One region of the Bradyrhizobium sp. GW821-FHT13H05 genome, then DNA from elsewhere that is predicted to be linked to it. Evidence: predicted binding sites of a transcription regulator. Region 1 holds the regulator's gene; the other holds the start of a gene.

Region 1 (7,394 bases):
AAAAGCACAGCCGACTGCTCCTAAAGGGGCGGCACGGGGAGCGCGATCGGGCGCTGATGGCGCTTCGCTCCCCTGTATGGAGACCAGCATGAATTTCATCAAAACGATCGTCGCTGCCGGCTTGGTCGCCGCATCGACGACGGCGGCCTTTGCTGCCGACATCACCGGCGCCGGCGCGACCTTCCCGTTCCCGATCTATTCCAAATGGGCTGACGCCTACAAGAAAGAGACCGGCAACGGTCTGAACTACCAGTCGATCGGTTCCGGCGGCGGCATCAAGCAGATCCAAGCCAAGACCGTGACCTTCGGCGCCAGCGACGCGCCGCTCAAGGCCGAGCAGCTCGAGAAGGACGGCCTCGTCCAGTGGCCGATGGTGATGGGCGCCATCGTTCCGGTCGTCAACATCGAGGGCGTGAAGCCGGGCGAGCTGGTGTTCGACGGCGAGACGCTGGCCAGCATCTATCTCGGCAAGATCACCAAGTGGGATGACGCCGCGATCAAGAAGCTCAATCCGAACGTGAAGCTGCCGTCGGACGCGATCACCGTGGTCCGCCGCTCGGACGGCTCGGGCACCACCTTCAACTTCACCAACTACCTCGCCAAGGCCAGTGCGGACTGGAAGAGCAAGGTCGGTGAGGGCACCGCGGTCGAATGGCCGGTCGGCGTCGGCGCCAAGGGCAACGAGGGCGTGTCGGGCAACATCAGCCAGACCAAGAACTCGATCGGTTACGTCGAGTACGCCTATGCCAAGCAGAACAAGCTGACCTACACCGGTCTCGTCAACAAGGCCGGCAAGCCGGTGCAGCCGACCGTCGAAGCCTTCCAGGCGGCCGCTTCCAACGCCGACTGGGCCAAGGCGCCCGGTTACTACGTCATCCTGACCGACCAGCCCGGCGACAAGTCCTGGCCGATCACGGCGGCGACCTTCATCCTCATGCACAAGGATGCCACCGACAAGGCGGCCTCGCAGGAAGCCATCAAGTTCTTCCGCTGGGCCTTCAAGAACGGCGGCAAGGCGGCTGAAGAGCTCGACTACATCCCGATGCCGGAAGGCGTCGTCGGTCTGGTCGAGAAGACCTGGGCCGCCGAGATCAAGAGCTAAGCGCTCTTGCCCCGGACTGGGCGCCGGGATCTCAAAAGACCTCCGCTCCGGATCGGCATTGCGCCGCATCCGGAGCGCAAGACCAACAACAACACCGACAGCAAGCGTATATAACGGGTACAGGGGATCGGCGTGGCAGAGATGGCCGTTCAGAGCGATGTAATCGACGACGCCGGACCGTATGATCGCGCCAAAGCCTTGAGCGCGTTCAAGCTCGGCGATGTCACCTTCTACTGGATCACGCGGCTCTCCGCGATCTCGGTGCTGCTGATCCTCGGCGGCATCATCATTTCGCTGATCGTCGGCGCTTTCCCGGCGATGAAGGAATACGGCCTCTCCTTCCTGTGGACGCAGCGCTGGGCGCCGTCGGCAGACCCCCCGGTGCTCGGCGCGCTCGGGCCGATGTACGGCACGCTCGTGACCTCCTTCATCGCGATGCTGATCGCCATTCCCGTGGGTCTCGGCATTGCGATCTTCCTGACCGAGCTCTGCCCGCAATGGCTGCGCCGCCCGATCGGCATGGCGATCGAGCTGCTCGCCGGCATTCCCTCGATCATCTACGGCATGTGGGGCTTCTTCGTGCTCGGCCCGTTCCTGGCCAACACCTTCCAGCCCTTCATGATCAAGATCTTCGACGGCGTGCCCGTGCTGGGCGCGATCTTCGCAGGTCCTCCGTCCTATCTCAGCCTGTTCAACGCCGCGCTGATCCTCGCCATCATGGTGCTGCCGTTCATCACCTCGATCTCGGTCGACGTGTTCAAGACGGTGCCGCCGGTGCTGAAGGAAGCCGCCTACGGCGTCGGTTGCACCACCTGGGAGGTCGTCCGCAGCGTGGTGATCCCCTACACCCGCGTCGGGGTCATCGGCGGCGTCATGCTGGCGCTGGGCCGCGCGCTCGGCGAGACCATGGCGGTGACCTTCATCATCGGCAACTCGTTCCGCATCTCGGGGTCGATCTTCGCGCCGGGCACCACGATCTCGGCGGCGATCGCATCCGAGTTCGCCGAAAGCGACGGCCTGCACCAGTCCGGCCTGATCCTGCTCGGCCTCTTGCTGTTCGTGCTGACGTTCTTCGTGCTCGCAGCCGCGCGGCTGATGTTGATGCGGCTGGAAAAGAAGGCGGGGAACTAGCGCCATGAACCCGATCTATTCGCGCCGCCGCCGCAAGGACATCGTCGTTCGCGGGCTCTGCATCGCCGCTGCCGCCTTCGGCGTCACCTGGCTCGCGCTGATCCTGATCACGCTGCTCTACAACGGCCTCGCCGGCCTGAACCTGGAGATCTTCGTTGCGGACACGCCGCCTCCGGGCTCGACCGAAGGCGGCCTGCGCAACGCCATCGTCGGCTCGATCATCATGACCGTGATCGGCGTCGGCATCGGCGCGCCGCTCGGCCTGTTCGCCGGCACCTATCTTGCCGAATACGGCCGCAACGATCGCCTGACCTCGGTGATCCGCTTCATCAACGACATCCTGCTCTCGGCACCCTCGATCATCATCGGCCTGTTCATCTATGGCGCGGTGGTGGTGCCGATGCGCGGATTCTCCGCGATCGCAGGCTCACTCGCGCTCGCGGTCATCGTGATCCCGGTCGTGCTGCGCACCACCGAGGACATGTTGCTGCTGGTGCCGAACGCGCTGCGCGAGGCGGCCTCCGCCCTCGGCCTGCCGCGCTCGCTGGTGATCAAGCGCATCGCCTATCGCGCTGCCCGGTCGGGCCTCATCACCGGCGTGCTGCTCGCAACCGCCCGCGTTGCCGGCGAGACCGCGCCGCTGCTCTTCACCGCGCTGTCGAACCAGTTCTTCAGCCTCGGCCTGAACAAGACGATGGCGAACCTGCCGGTCACCATCAACAACTTCGTCCAGAGCCCCTACGCCTATTGGAAGCAGCTCGCCTGGAGCGGCGCGCTGCTGATCACGATTACCGTGCTTGCCCTGAACATTGGCGCGCGCATCCTTGGCGCCGAGAGGACCGCAAAATGAGTGAGCTTTCTGTATCGATGAGCGCGGCCGGTGGTTTGCCGCAGGCGCCGGTGTTGCCCGACGCCCCGGCCAAGGTGACGGTGCGCAACCTCAACTTCTATTATGGCGAGCACCACGCGCTGAAGAACATCAATCTGGCGCTCGGCACCAACCGAGTCACCGCGTTCATCGGCCCGTCCGGCTGCGGCAAGTCGACCCTGCTGCGCATCTTCAACCGGATGTACGACCTCTATCCCGGCCAGCGCGTCACCGGTCAGCTGATGCTCGACCAGACCAACATCCTCGATCCCAAGCTCGACCTCAACCTGCTGCGCGCCCGCGTCGGCATGGTGTTCCAGAAGCCGACGCCGTTCCCGATGACGATCTACGAGAATATCGCCTTCGGCATCCGCCTCTACGAGAAGATCTCGAAGTCCGAGATGGACGACCGCGTCGAGAAGGCGCTGCGCGGCGGCGCGCTGTGGAACGAGGTCAAGGACAAGCTCAACGCCTCCGGCCTGTCGCTCTCCGGCGGCCAGCAGCAGCGCCTCTGCATCGCCCGCACGGTCGCGGTGCGGCCCGAGGTGATCCTGTTCGACGAGCCCTGCTCGGCGCTCGACCCGATCTCGACCGCCAAGGTCGAGGAGCTGATCCAGGAACTGTCCGAGAACTACACGATCGCGATCGTCACCCACAACATGCAGCAGGCGGCGCGCGTCTCCGACAAGACCGCCTTCATGTATCTCGGCGAGCTGATCGAGTTCGACGACACCAGCAAGATCTTCACGTCGCCGACCGACCGGCGCACGCAGGATTACATCACCGGCCGGTTCGGCTGAGGAGACGGGACATGGGTACTGAACATACCGCAAAGGCCTTCGACACCGACCTCCAGGAGCTCACCCGGCTGGTCGCGGAGATGGGCGGCATCGCCGAGCGCATGATCGTCGATTCCGTCGACGCTTTGATCCGCCGCGACGTCGCGCTCGGCCAGCGCGTCGTCGCCATCGACGTCGAGCTCGACGCGCTGCAGAAGAAGATCGAGGAGCGCGCCGTGCTCACCATCGCGCGCCGCCAGCCGATGGCGGTGGATCTGCGCGAGATCGTCGGCGCCATGCGCGTCGCGACCGATCTGGAGCGCATCGGCGACCTCGCCAAGAACATGGGCAAGCGCGTCGCGGCGCTGGAGACGGATTTCCATCCGCTCAAATTGTTCCGCGGCCTGGAGCACATGACCGATCTCGTGCAGCAGCAGGTCAAGTCGGTGCTGGACGCCTATGCCGCGCATGATCTGCCGGCGGCGATGGCGGTTTGGAAGGGCGACGAGGAAGTCGACGCCATCTGCACCTCGCTGTTCCGCGAGCTCCTCACCTACATGATGGAGGATCCGCGCAACATCTCGTTCTGCATCCACCTGATGTTCTGCGCCAAGAACATCGAGCGGATCGGCGACCACGCCACCAACATCGCCGAGACCGTGTTCTACATGATCGAGGGCCAGGCGATCACCGACAAGCGGCCGAAGGGCGACATGACGACCTTCGCCACCACGGTCCCCAATACCTGAAGACTTAAGGAGCGACGACCTGATGGGCGCACGCATTATGGTGGTTGAGGACGAGGAAGCTCTCACCGAGCTTCTCCGCTACAACCTCGAAGGCGACGGCTATGACGTCGAGACGGTGATGCGTGGCGACGACGCCGACACCCGCCTCAAGGAGCACATTCCCGATCTGATCGTGCTCGACTGGATGTTGCCGGGCCTGTCAGGCATCGAATTGTGCCGGCGGCTTCGCACCCGGCCCGAGACCAAGCAGCTGCCGATCATCATGCTCACGGCGCGCGGCGAGGAGAGCGAGCGGGTGCGGGGTCTTGCGACCGGTGCCGACGACTACATCGTCAAGCCGTTCTCGGTGCCCGAGCTGCTCGCCCGCGTGAAGGGCCTGCTGCGGCGCGCCAGCCCCGAGCGGCTCGCCACCGTGCTCGCCTATGGCGACATCGAGCTCGACCGCGACAAGCGCCGTGTCGCGCGCTCGGGCCGGCCGATCGACCTTGGCCCGACCGAATATCGCCTGCTGGAGTTCTTCCTGGAGCATCCCGGCCGCGTGTTCTCGCGCGAGCAGCTGCTCGACAGCGTCTGGGGCCGCGACATCTATATCGACGAGCGCACCGTCGACGTTCACATCGGCCGTCTGCGCAAGCTGCTCAATCTCGGTCGCGAGCAGGACCCGATCCGCACCGTCCGCGGTGCCGGCTACGCGCTGGATGACCGTTTCGCGAAGGCGGAGCAGACGTAAGGTTTGCTGCAAGCAAGCCAATAAAAAGCGCGCCGGGTGGCGCGCTTTTTTATGTCCGGATCGTCCCGGTCCCCCGTGCGCAATTGCGCATTAGGCCGGAACGATGTCGTTTGGGGCCCAGCTCAGCGCGGACCCGGCTTCGCCGGCGCCCGCCGGCGATCTGCGGCCGGCTGATACGCCACCCGCGAGTGCTGGGCGCAGTAGGGCAGGCCGGAGAGCGCCTTGCCGCCGCAGAAGAAGAAATCCGGGCTCGAGGGGTCGCCGACCGGCCAGTGGCAGGTCGCCTCGTTCAGCTCCAGCAGCGACAGCCGCTGGCTCATCGGCACCACGTTGTCGTAGGTGACCGGTTCAGCCTCGACCTCGACGTCGAAGGCCTGCGCCAGCGCGGTGTTGCCGCGCGAGATCGGGCGGGTCACCCGCATCATATGCTGCGCGGGACGCGCCTTGCGCGGCCGGGGAGCAGCCGATGAGGGGCTCTTGGCGCGGCCGGACAGGCCGAGCCTGTGCACTTTGCCGATCACGGCATTACGGGTCACGTTGCCGAGCTCGGCCGCAATCTGGCTGGCCGACAATCCGGCCTCCCAGAGCTTTTTCAACTGCTCGACGCGATCGTCGGACCAGGTCAAAACCGTCATTGCACCCTTTCCCTCGCCGTGCGGCTGCCATCCTGGCGCCTCGCGGCGAATGCCTAAGCCTTGAAAAACCCGTGCCGTCAGAATCCCTTAAGGCTCGCCGGGCACCGAGAGCCGCCCGAACGTTTACGCCGGTACATGAGGACTTAGAGGATCAGAAACACTGCACGAGATGTCGTATCTGACAAGCCAAACGCTACAATATGGCGTGACTCACGCGCAAGAGTCCGCCGACTCGCTTCCACATGTTCCGTGGCTAAAACCACGTAAATTCGGCACCGCAAGACTACGGATTCAGCGTTTCGCGAGGCTTTCGGGCGGCATTGACACCCGTTCTACCCGGCATAAGATAGTGTCACGTGCCGCCCTTAAAAGGCGGCACGTTTCGTTTTCCGGGCCGGTCAATGGTGCGTTGCGCAATGCACGCTCACACCGTCCTCAACATCAAGTGACCGTCATGACTAACAGCGCTGCGCCGCATTTGCTCCCCGTTTTCGCCAGGTCGGACCTCGGTTTCGAGCGCGGCGAAGGCTGCTGGCTGATTGCGACCAATGGCGATCGCTATCTCGATTTTACCTCCGGCGTCGCCGTGAACGCGCTCGGCCACGCCCATCCGGCGCTGGTCAAGGCGTTGCAGGAGCAGGCGACCAAGCTCTGGCACATGTCGAACCTGTTCCAGAGCCCCGACGGCGAGAAGCTCGCCGCGCGCCTGTGCAATGAGAGTTTTGCGGACTTCGTGTTCTTCTGCAATTCCGGCGCCGAAGCGCTGGAAGGTGTGATCAAGCTGGTCCGCCATCATCACTTCTCCAAGGGACATCCGGAACGTTACCGCATCATCACCTTTGAAGGCGCCTTCCACGGCCGCACGCTGGCAACGCTGGCCGCGACGGGATCTGCAAAATATCTCGAAGGTTTCGGTCCGCCGATGGACGGTTTCGACCAGGTCCCGCATGGCGATATCGAAGCCGTCAAGAAAGCGATCGGTCCGCAGACCGCCGGCATCCTGATCGAGCCGATCCAGGGTGAGGGCGGCGTGCGCTCGGCGACGCCCGCCTTCCTGAGGGCGTTGCGCCAGCTCTGCGACGAGAAGGGCCTGCTGCTCGCATTCGACGAGGTGCAGACCGGCATGGGCCGCACCGGCGATCTGTTCGCGCATCGCCGCACCGGCGTCACGCCTGACGTGATGTCGCTGGCCAAGGCGCTCGGCGGCGGCTTCCCGATCGGCGCGATCCTGGCGACCGCGGACGCGGCTGCCGGCATGGGGCCCGGCTCGCACGGCTCGACCTTCGGCGGCAACCCGCTCGCGATCGCGGCGGCCAACGCCGTGCTCGACGTCATGCTCAAGCCCGGCTTCTTCGACCACGTGCAGAAGATGTCGCTGCTGCTCAAGCAGAAGCTCGCCT
Region 2 (7,394 bases), 400 kb from region 1:
ATGTCGGCACCAAAATGCTTCAGCATCAGCTCAGTGTGATCGCGGCTGGCTTCGCTCTCGATCACGGTGGTGGTGCCCGGCGCAGCCAGGCCCGCGAGCAGCACCGCCGATTTGATCTGGGCCGAGGCGACCGGCGTCTTGTAGGTGATCGGCAACGGATCGCGGGCGCCCCGGACGGTCAGCGGCAGCCGGCCGCCCTCTCCGCCGGAGACGACCCTGGCGCCGATCTTTTCGAGCGGATCGAGGATCCGGCGCATCGGACGGCTGCGCAGCGAGGCGTCACCGTCGAACACCGCCGAGATCGGGCAGCCGGCCACGGCACCCATGACCAGCCGGCAGCCGGTACCGGAATTGCCAAAATCCAGCGCCGCCTTGGGCTGGGCAAAGCCGCCGACACCCACCCCGTTCACCTTCCAGGCGAAATCGCCGGTACGCTCGACCGTCGCACCCAGCGCCTGCATGGATTTGGCGGTGTTGAGGACGTCCTCGCCCTCAAGCAGGCCCGTAATCCGGGTTTCACCGACCGCGAGCGCGCCCAGGATGAGGGCGCGGTGGGAAATCGACTTGTCCCCGGGCACCCGTACTTTCCCGGTCAGGGGGCCGCTGGCACGCGACTTCAGCGGCGTGGGCTTGTCGGATTGGGTCAAGATTGTGTCCTTGGATGCACCCTGGAGGCTCGCGGGCAGGTACCACATGGTCTCCCCGACGTCACGGGCATGTCGTTCTCTCGTAATGCGCTATTGACAGCGGGCCGCCAACTAGCCAAGTGAAACACCGCTTTTCAGACATTCCAGGATTCCTCTGCCGTGGCCAAGTCCGAACTCGGAACCAAACGTATTTGCCCGACCACGGGCAAAAAGTTCTACGACCTCAACAAGAATCCGGTGATCTCGCCCTACACCGGCGAAGTCGTGCCGATCGCGCCCGTGGCGCCGGCCCGCGTGCCTCGTGGCGCCGAAGCCCGCCATGCAGCAGCCGCCGATACCACGCCGGAGCCGGCCGAGGTCGAGGAGGTCTCGCTCGAGGAGGCCGATGCCGAAGAGAACACCGGCAAGGTGAAGGCCGTCGTGCCCGAATCGGAGGACGATATCGAGGTCGACGAGACCCTCGATGACGACGATGACGATGATTCGACCTTCATTGCCGACGAAGAAGAAGGCGATGAGGACGTGACCGACATCATTGGTGACGTCGGCGGTGATGAAGAGACTTGAGATCAGCCCTGATCTGTGAAAAAGGGTGCACCGCGCGAGTCGCTCAGGGCTCGCCGGCCGGGAAGGATCCCCCAGGATCCTCCCATCTGGACTTAAGGGGCCATAGCTCAGCTGGGAGAGCGCTTGCATGGCATGCAAGAGGTCGGCGGTTCGATCCCGCCTGGCTCCACCAGCCTTCGCTCGCTTCGCGAGCTTCGGCTCGGCAAGCCTGGGGAAGTCCCTCGTAGCGAAGCTAGCGAAGGCTGCCGCGGCGTAGCCCAAAGGGCGAAGCCGGGCTTCAGCAGATAAAATGCGGATGTAAGCTCCTCTCTCGACAACTGGGGAGCGTGCCGTGAAATACGTCTACATCCTCGAGAGCCTCGATACCCTGCACTTCTATGTGGGCATTACCGACGACCTGCGCGCCCGACTGGCAAAGCACAACGCTGGCGAGGTGCCCCACACTTCCAAATACGGGCCTTGGCGTCTGAAGACCTACGTTGCGTTCAGCAACGAGCAGCAGGCCGTCGCCTTCGAGAGGTACCTGAAGTCCGCGTCGGGTCGCGCGTTCGCCAAGAAGCGCCTCTGACGGGCCTACTCCCCAATCACCGCATTCAGCCGATCGCGCAGCGCGACGATCTCGTCCTTCATCGCGACCAGCTCCGAGACCGAGCAGTCCGATGCCGCCAGGATCGACTGCGGCACGGCACGCGCCTTCTCCTTCAGCGCGTGGCCCTGCGGCGTCAGCGCGATCAGCACTTGCCGCTCGTCCTCGCTCGAGCGGGTGCGCTTGACGAGATGGGCGGCCTCAAGCCGCTTGAGCAGCGGCGTCAGCGTGCCCGAATCCAGGAATAGCTTCTCGCCGATGTCCTTGACCGGCACGTCGTCGCGCTCCCACAGCACCAGCATCACCAGATATTGCGGATAGGTCAGGCCGAGCCGGTCGAGCAGCGGCTTGTAGACGCGGTTGAAGGCATGCGCGGCCGAATAGACCGCGAAGCAGATCTGGTTGTCGAGGCGCTGCGGGTCCAGGGTCGATATTTTCCGGGGCATAGAGAATCTCACGCGGTTTCCTCCATTCTGGGGCCGGCCGGCGCCACATTCAATTGCGAACAATTAAATGTGAGGCATGCAAATTTCAATTGCGCACAATCTAATTGTTTGCGATAGAGGCTGCACCCCAACCGGAAGACCGAGGAGACGAAAATGTCCGTGAACGTCCTCTACAAGACCAGCGCAAAAGCCACCGGCGGCCGCGACGGCCATGCTGCGACCCTCGACGGCGCGCTCGACGTCAAGCTCACCACGCCGAAGGAGCTCGGTGGCGGCGGCGGCGCCGGCAACAATCCCGAGCAGCTGTTCGCGGCCGGCTACGCCGCCTGCTTCATCGGCGCGATGAAGTTCGTGGCCTCGCAGGGCGGCCCGAAGGTTCCGGCTGACGCCTCCGTCACCTCGACCGTCGGCATCGGCCCGCGCTCGGCCGGCGGCTTCGGCCTCGACATCGACCTCGCCGTCTCGCTGCCGGGCCTTGCCCGCGCCGAGGCCGAGGCGCTGGTCGAGAAGGCGCACCAGGTGTGCCCCTATTCCAATGCCACGCGCGGCAATGTCGACGTTCGCCTGACGGTCGTCTGATCACACGGCGAATTGGCCGGCCCGAGATCCCCCTCGGGCCGGCCGCTTCCGCTGATTTCCCACATTGCGGGATTGCGCGGCGGCGGCGCATGCGGCCCTACGCGGCAGCCCATTGCTGGCGCAAAAAAACCTCGCTAGGCCTGTGATCAATATCGACACAGGGGAAGCGAAGGCATGACTGAAGCCGTTTTGGGCGCAATGAGCGGACTGCGCGTCATCGATCTCACGCGCGTGCTCGGCGGTCCCTACTGCACCCAGATCCTCGCCGACCACGGCGCCGACGTCATCAAGGTCGAGCCGCCCGCCGGCGATGAGGTGCGCGACTGGGGCCCTCCCTTCCACGAGGAGGACGCGGCCTATTTCATCGGCATCAACCGCAACAAGCGCTCGATCGGCCTCGACCTCGCCTCCGAAGGCGGCCGCATCGTGCTGCTCAAGATGCTGGAGACGGCCGACGTCCTGATCGAGAATTTCAAGCCGGGCACGCTGGAGAAATGGGGCATCGGCAACGATGTGCTCAGCACAAAATTCCCGCGCCTCGTGCATTGCCGGATCTGCGGCTTCGGCGCCGACGGTCCGCGCGGCGGCAATCCCGGCTATGACGCCATCATCCAGGCGATGACCGGCATGATCGCCGCGACCGGCTCGCCCGAGAGCGGGCCGATGCGGATCGGCGTGCCGCTGGTGGACATCGGCACCGGGCTCTATGCGGCGATCGGCATTTTGATGGCGCTGTCGGAGCGGCAGCGCTCGGGCAAGGGCCAGTTCCTGGAGACGACGCTGTACGAGACCGGCCTTGCCATCATGCATCCGCACACCGCGAACTATTTCATGCATGGCAAGCCGCCCTCGCTCACCGGCAACGAGCATCCGAACCTCGTGCCTTACGCGATCTTCCCGACCAAGACCGACAACATCTTCATCGGCGTCGGCAATGACGGCACCTTCCGCAAGCTCGCCAAGGAGATCGGCAAGCCCGAGCTCGGCACCGATCCGCGCTTTGCCCGCAACAAGGACCGCATCGCCAATCGCGAGGCGCTGCGCGCAGAGTTGGCCGCCGTGTTCAGCCAGCACGAGGCCGAGCCGCTGTGCAACCGTCTGCTCGCGGCGGGCCTGCCCGCAGGCCCCGTGCAGAAGATCGACCAGGCGTTGCAGAACCCGCACACGATCGCCCGCGGCGATATTATCGAGAAGGATTGGTACAAGGGCGTGGCCTCACCGATCCGGCTCGATCGCAGCAAGCCGAGCCTGCGCCGCCTGCCGCCGAAATTCAGCCAGCACGCGGCGGAGGTGCTGGGCGAGTTCGGGTATTCGAAGGCGGAGATCGACGCGATGGTCGAGAAGGGCACCGTCTGCGGCCCCGAGCGCAAGCGCTAAAGCCTGGAGCGCAAGTGCGCTCCCTCTCCCGCTTGCGGGAGAGGGTTGGGGAGAGGGTATCTCCGCATCGGGACGATCCCCAAGAGGACAGAGCCCTCACCCGGCGCGCGGACGATGCTTCGCATCGCCCGGGACGCGCCGACCTCTCCCGCAAGCGGGAGAGGTGTTCGAGCCCGTGGCCTGAGTGTCCGCATCATCCAGGTAATGCCGCACTGCGGCGCGACCCACGCGCGTGCAGCGCGAACGGAGGAGGCTGCCCGCTTCGCCTCCGCCTATTTGACGGCTTCCCTTTTCCCGCGCTTGCCGCTTTCGTTTCGGCCGCTTACACAGTCATGTGAACGTCATATGGCGCTGCTAGCGCAAGCGATCTTTTTGACGGCCAAGGGAGGTTTACTTGATGGCTCTTCGACACTTTGGGGCGGCTGCCGCATTTGCACTCACGGTCGGCATGTCGGCCTCACCGGCCCTGGCCGTGACCGAGATCCAGTGGTGGCACGCGATGACCGGCGCCAACAACGACGTCATCGTCAAGCTCGCCACCGACTTCAACGCGTCGCAGACCGACTACAAGGTGATCCCGACCTACAAGGGCAACTATCCCGACACGATGAACGCCGGCATCGCCGCGTTCCGCGCCGGCAACGCCCCGCACATCATGCAGGTGTTCGAAGTCGGCACCGCGACCATGATGGCCGCGACCGGCGCCGTGAAACCCGTCTACAAGCTGATGGCCGAAGCGGGCGAGAAGTTCGATCCCAAGATCTACCTGCCCGCCATCACCGGCTACTACTCGACATCGAAGGGCGAGATGCTGTCGTTCCCCTTCAACTCGTCCTCGACCGTGATGTGGGTCAACCTCGACGAGCTGAAGAAGGCGAATGTCGAGATCCCCAAGACCTGGCCCGAAACGTTCGAGGCCGCCAAGAAGCTGAAGGCTGCGGGTCATGACACCTGCGGCTTCTCCGGCTCCTGGGTCACCTGGGTCAATCTCGAGCAGCTCTCCGCCTGGCACAACGTACCGCTCGCCAGCAAAGCCAACGGCCTCGACGGCTTCGACACCGTGCTCGAGTTCAATGGACCGCTTCAGGTCAAGCATCTCGAAACCCTGGTCGAGCTCCAGAAGACCAAGACGTATGACTATGCCGGCCGCACCAACACCGGCGAAGGCCGCTTCACCTCAGGCGAATGCCCGATCTACCTGACCTCGTCGGCGTTCTTCGGCAACGTCAAGGCGCAGGCCAAGTTCAACTTCACCGCCGTGCCGATGCCGTACTACCCCGACGTCCAGGGCGCACCGCAGAACTCGATCATCGGCGGCGCCTCGCTCTGGGTGATGGGCGGCAAGTCGGCCGACGAATACAAGGGGGTCGCAAAATTCCTGACCTTCCTGTCGGACACCGATCGCCAGGTCTACATCCACAAGGCCTCCGGCTATCTGCCGATCACCAAGGCGGCCTACGCCAAGGCGAAGGAAGAGGGCTTCTACAAGGATCAGCCCTATCTCGAGACCCCGCTGATCGAGCTCACCAACAAGGAGCCGACCAACAATTCGCGCGGCCTGCGTCTCGGCAACATGGTTCAGCTGCGTGACGTCTGGTCGGAAGAGATCGAGCAGGCGCTGGCCGGCAAGAAGACCGCCAAGCAGGCGCTCGACGCCGCCGTCGAGCGCGGCAACACGATGCTGCGTCAGTTCGAAAAGACCGCCGTAAAATAAGGCGAAGGCGCCGGCAGGCCACGCGGCCTGCCGGTGCCGTCCATCATGCAAAAGCAAGCCATTTTCCAATCCAGGCTATTGCCTTACGCGCTGGTCGCGCCGCAGCTCGCGATCGTGCTGGTTTTCTTTTATTGGCCGGCCTTGCAGGCAGTGATCCAGTCGTTCCTGCTGCAGGATGCCTTCGGCCTCTCGACCACCTTCGTCTGGTTCGACAATTACATCGAGCTCTTCAAGGATCGCGCCTATTTCGAAGCGATCGTCCGGACCTTCTTCTTCTCGTTCGCGATCGCCGTCTCGTCGCTGTCCCTTGCGCTGCTGCTCGCCGTGATGGCGGACAAGCCGCTGCGCGGCTCGATGCTCTACCGCACGCTGCTGATCTGGCCTTATGCGGTGGCGCCGCCCGTGGTCGGCGTGCTCTGGATCTTCATGCTGCATCCCTCGCTCGGCGTGCTCGCGCGCTATCTGCGCGCGCTGGGCGTCGACTGGAATCCGCTGCTCGATGGCGACCAGGCCGCGGCACTGATCATCCTCGCCGCCGCCTGGAAGCAGATCTCCTACAACTTCCTGTTCTTCCTCGCCGGCCTGCAAGCGATCCCGAAGAGCGTGTTCGAGGCCGCCGCGATCGACGGCGCGCGGCCGATGCGGCGGTTCTGGACCGTGACCTTCCCGCTGCTGTCGCCGACCATCTTCTTCCTGCTGGTCGTCAACATCGTCTACGCCTTCTTCGACACCTTCGGCATCATCGACACCATGACTCGCGGCGGCCCTGGAACGTCGACGGTGACGCTGGTCTACAAGGTCTATTCCGACGGCCTGCTCGGCGGCAATCTCGGCAGCTCGGCGGCGCAATCGGTGATCCTGATGGTCATGGTGATCGTGCTGACCGGAATCCAGTTCCGCTTCGTCGAACGCAAGGTGACCTACTGATGGTCGAGGACGAAGGCATCCGGCGCTACGTCGCCCATTTCATCCTCTGGATCGGGATCGCGATCGTCGCGTTCCCGGTCTACATCGCGATCGTCGCATCGACCCAGGACAACGCGCTGATCGCGAACGGGCAGATGTCGCTGCTGCCGGGCGGGCATTTCTTCGAGGTCTACTACCAGACCATCTTCGTCGGCACGAGCGGCTCGACCCGCGAGCCGGTCGGCAACATGATGCTGAACTCGCTGGTGATGGCGCTGTTGATCGCGGTCGGCAAGATCGCGATCTCGATCATCTCGGCCTATGCGATCGTGTATTTCCGCTTTCCATTCCGGATGCCGATCTTCTGGATCATCTTCATCACCTTGATGCTGCCGGTCGAGGTGCGCATCTATCCGACCTACAAGATCGTCGCCGATTTGCACATGCTCGACAGCTATGCGGGCCTCGCGCTGCCGCTGATCGCGTCGGCGACCGCAACGCTGCTGTTCCGCCAGTTCTTCATGACCGTGCCGGACGAGCTGCTGGAAGCCTCGCGCATCGACGGTGCCGGG

Evidence for each region. The regulator PhoB, encoded in region 1, activates phosphate uptake and scavenging genes when phosphate is short. The targets are predictions, from matches to a motif close to TGTCATNNANCTGTCAT.
Region 2: the regulator PhoB is predicted to act here: its motif matches at 4,531-4,547, upstream of ugpB (sn-glycerol-3-phosphate ABC transporter substrate-binding protein UgpB).

The regions. Positions count from the first base shown of each region.
Region 1 is NZ_JBXAPO010000005.1:2,586-9,979, reverse strand. Features, by position in the region: gene pstS (phosphate ABC transporter substrate-binding protein PstS) at 89-1,102, shown strand; gene pstC (phosphate ABC transporter permease subunit PstC) at 1,244-2,233, shown strand; gene pstA (phosphate ABC transporter permease PstA) at 2,238-3,083, shown strand; gene pstB (phosphate ABC transporter ATP-binding protein PstB) at 3,080-3,901, shown strand; gene phoU (phosphate signaling complex protein PhoU) at 3,913-4,629, shown strand; gene phoB (phosphate regulon transcriptional regulator PhoB) at 4,652-5,359, shown strand; gene AC1RR3_RS16825 (GcrA family cell cycle regulator) at 5,482-5,994, opposite strand; gene AC1RR3_RS16820 (aspartate aminotransferase family protein) at 6,449-7,394, shown strand, end outside.
Region 2 is NZ_JBXAPO010000005.1:397,918-405,311, forward strand. Features, by position in the region: gene aroA (3-phosphoshikimate 1-carboxyvinyltransferase) at 1-695, opposite strand, end outside; gene AC1RR3_RS18545 (TIGR02300 family protein) at 807-1,214, shown strand; tRNA gene AC1RR3_RS18550 (tRNA-Ala) at 1,311-1,386, shown strand; gene AC1RR3_RS18555 (GIY-YIG nuclease family protein) at 1,546-1,782, shown strand; gene AC1RR3_RS18560 (MarR family winged helix-turn-helix transcriptional regulator) at 1,788-2,246, opposite strand; gene AC1RR3_RS18565 (organic hydroperoxide resistance protein) at 2,400-2,825, shown strand; gene AC1RR3_RS18570 (CaiB/BaiF CoA transferase family protein) at 3,000-4,202, shown strand; gene ugpB (sn-glycerol-3-phosphate ABC transporter substrate-binding protein UgpB) at 4,600-5,916, shown strand; gene ugpA (sn-glycerol-3-phosphate ABC transporter permease UgpA) at 5,962-6,843, shown strand; gene ugpE (sn-glycerol-3-phosphate ABC transporter permease UgpE) at 6,843-7,394, shown strand, end outside.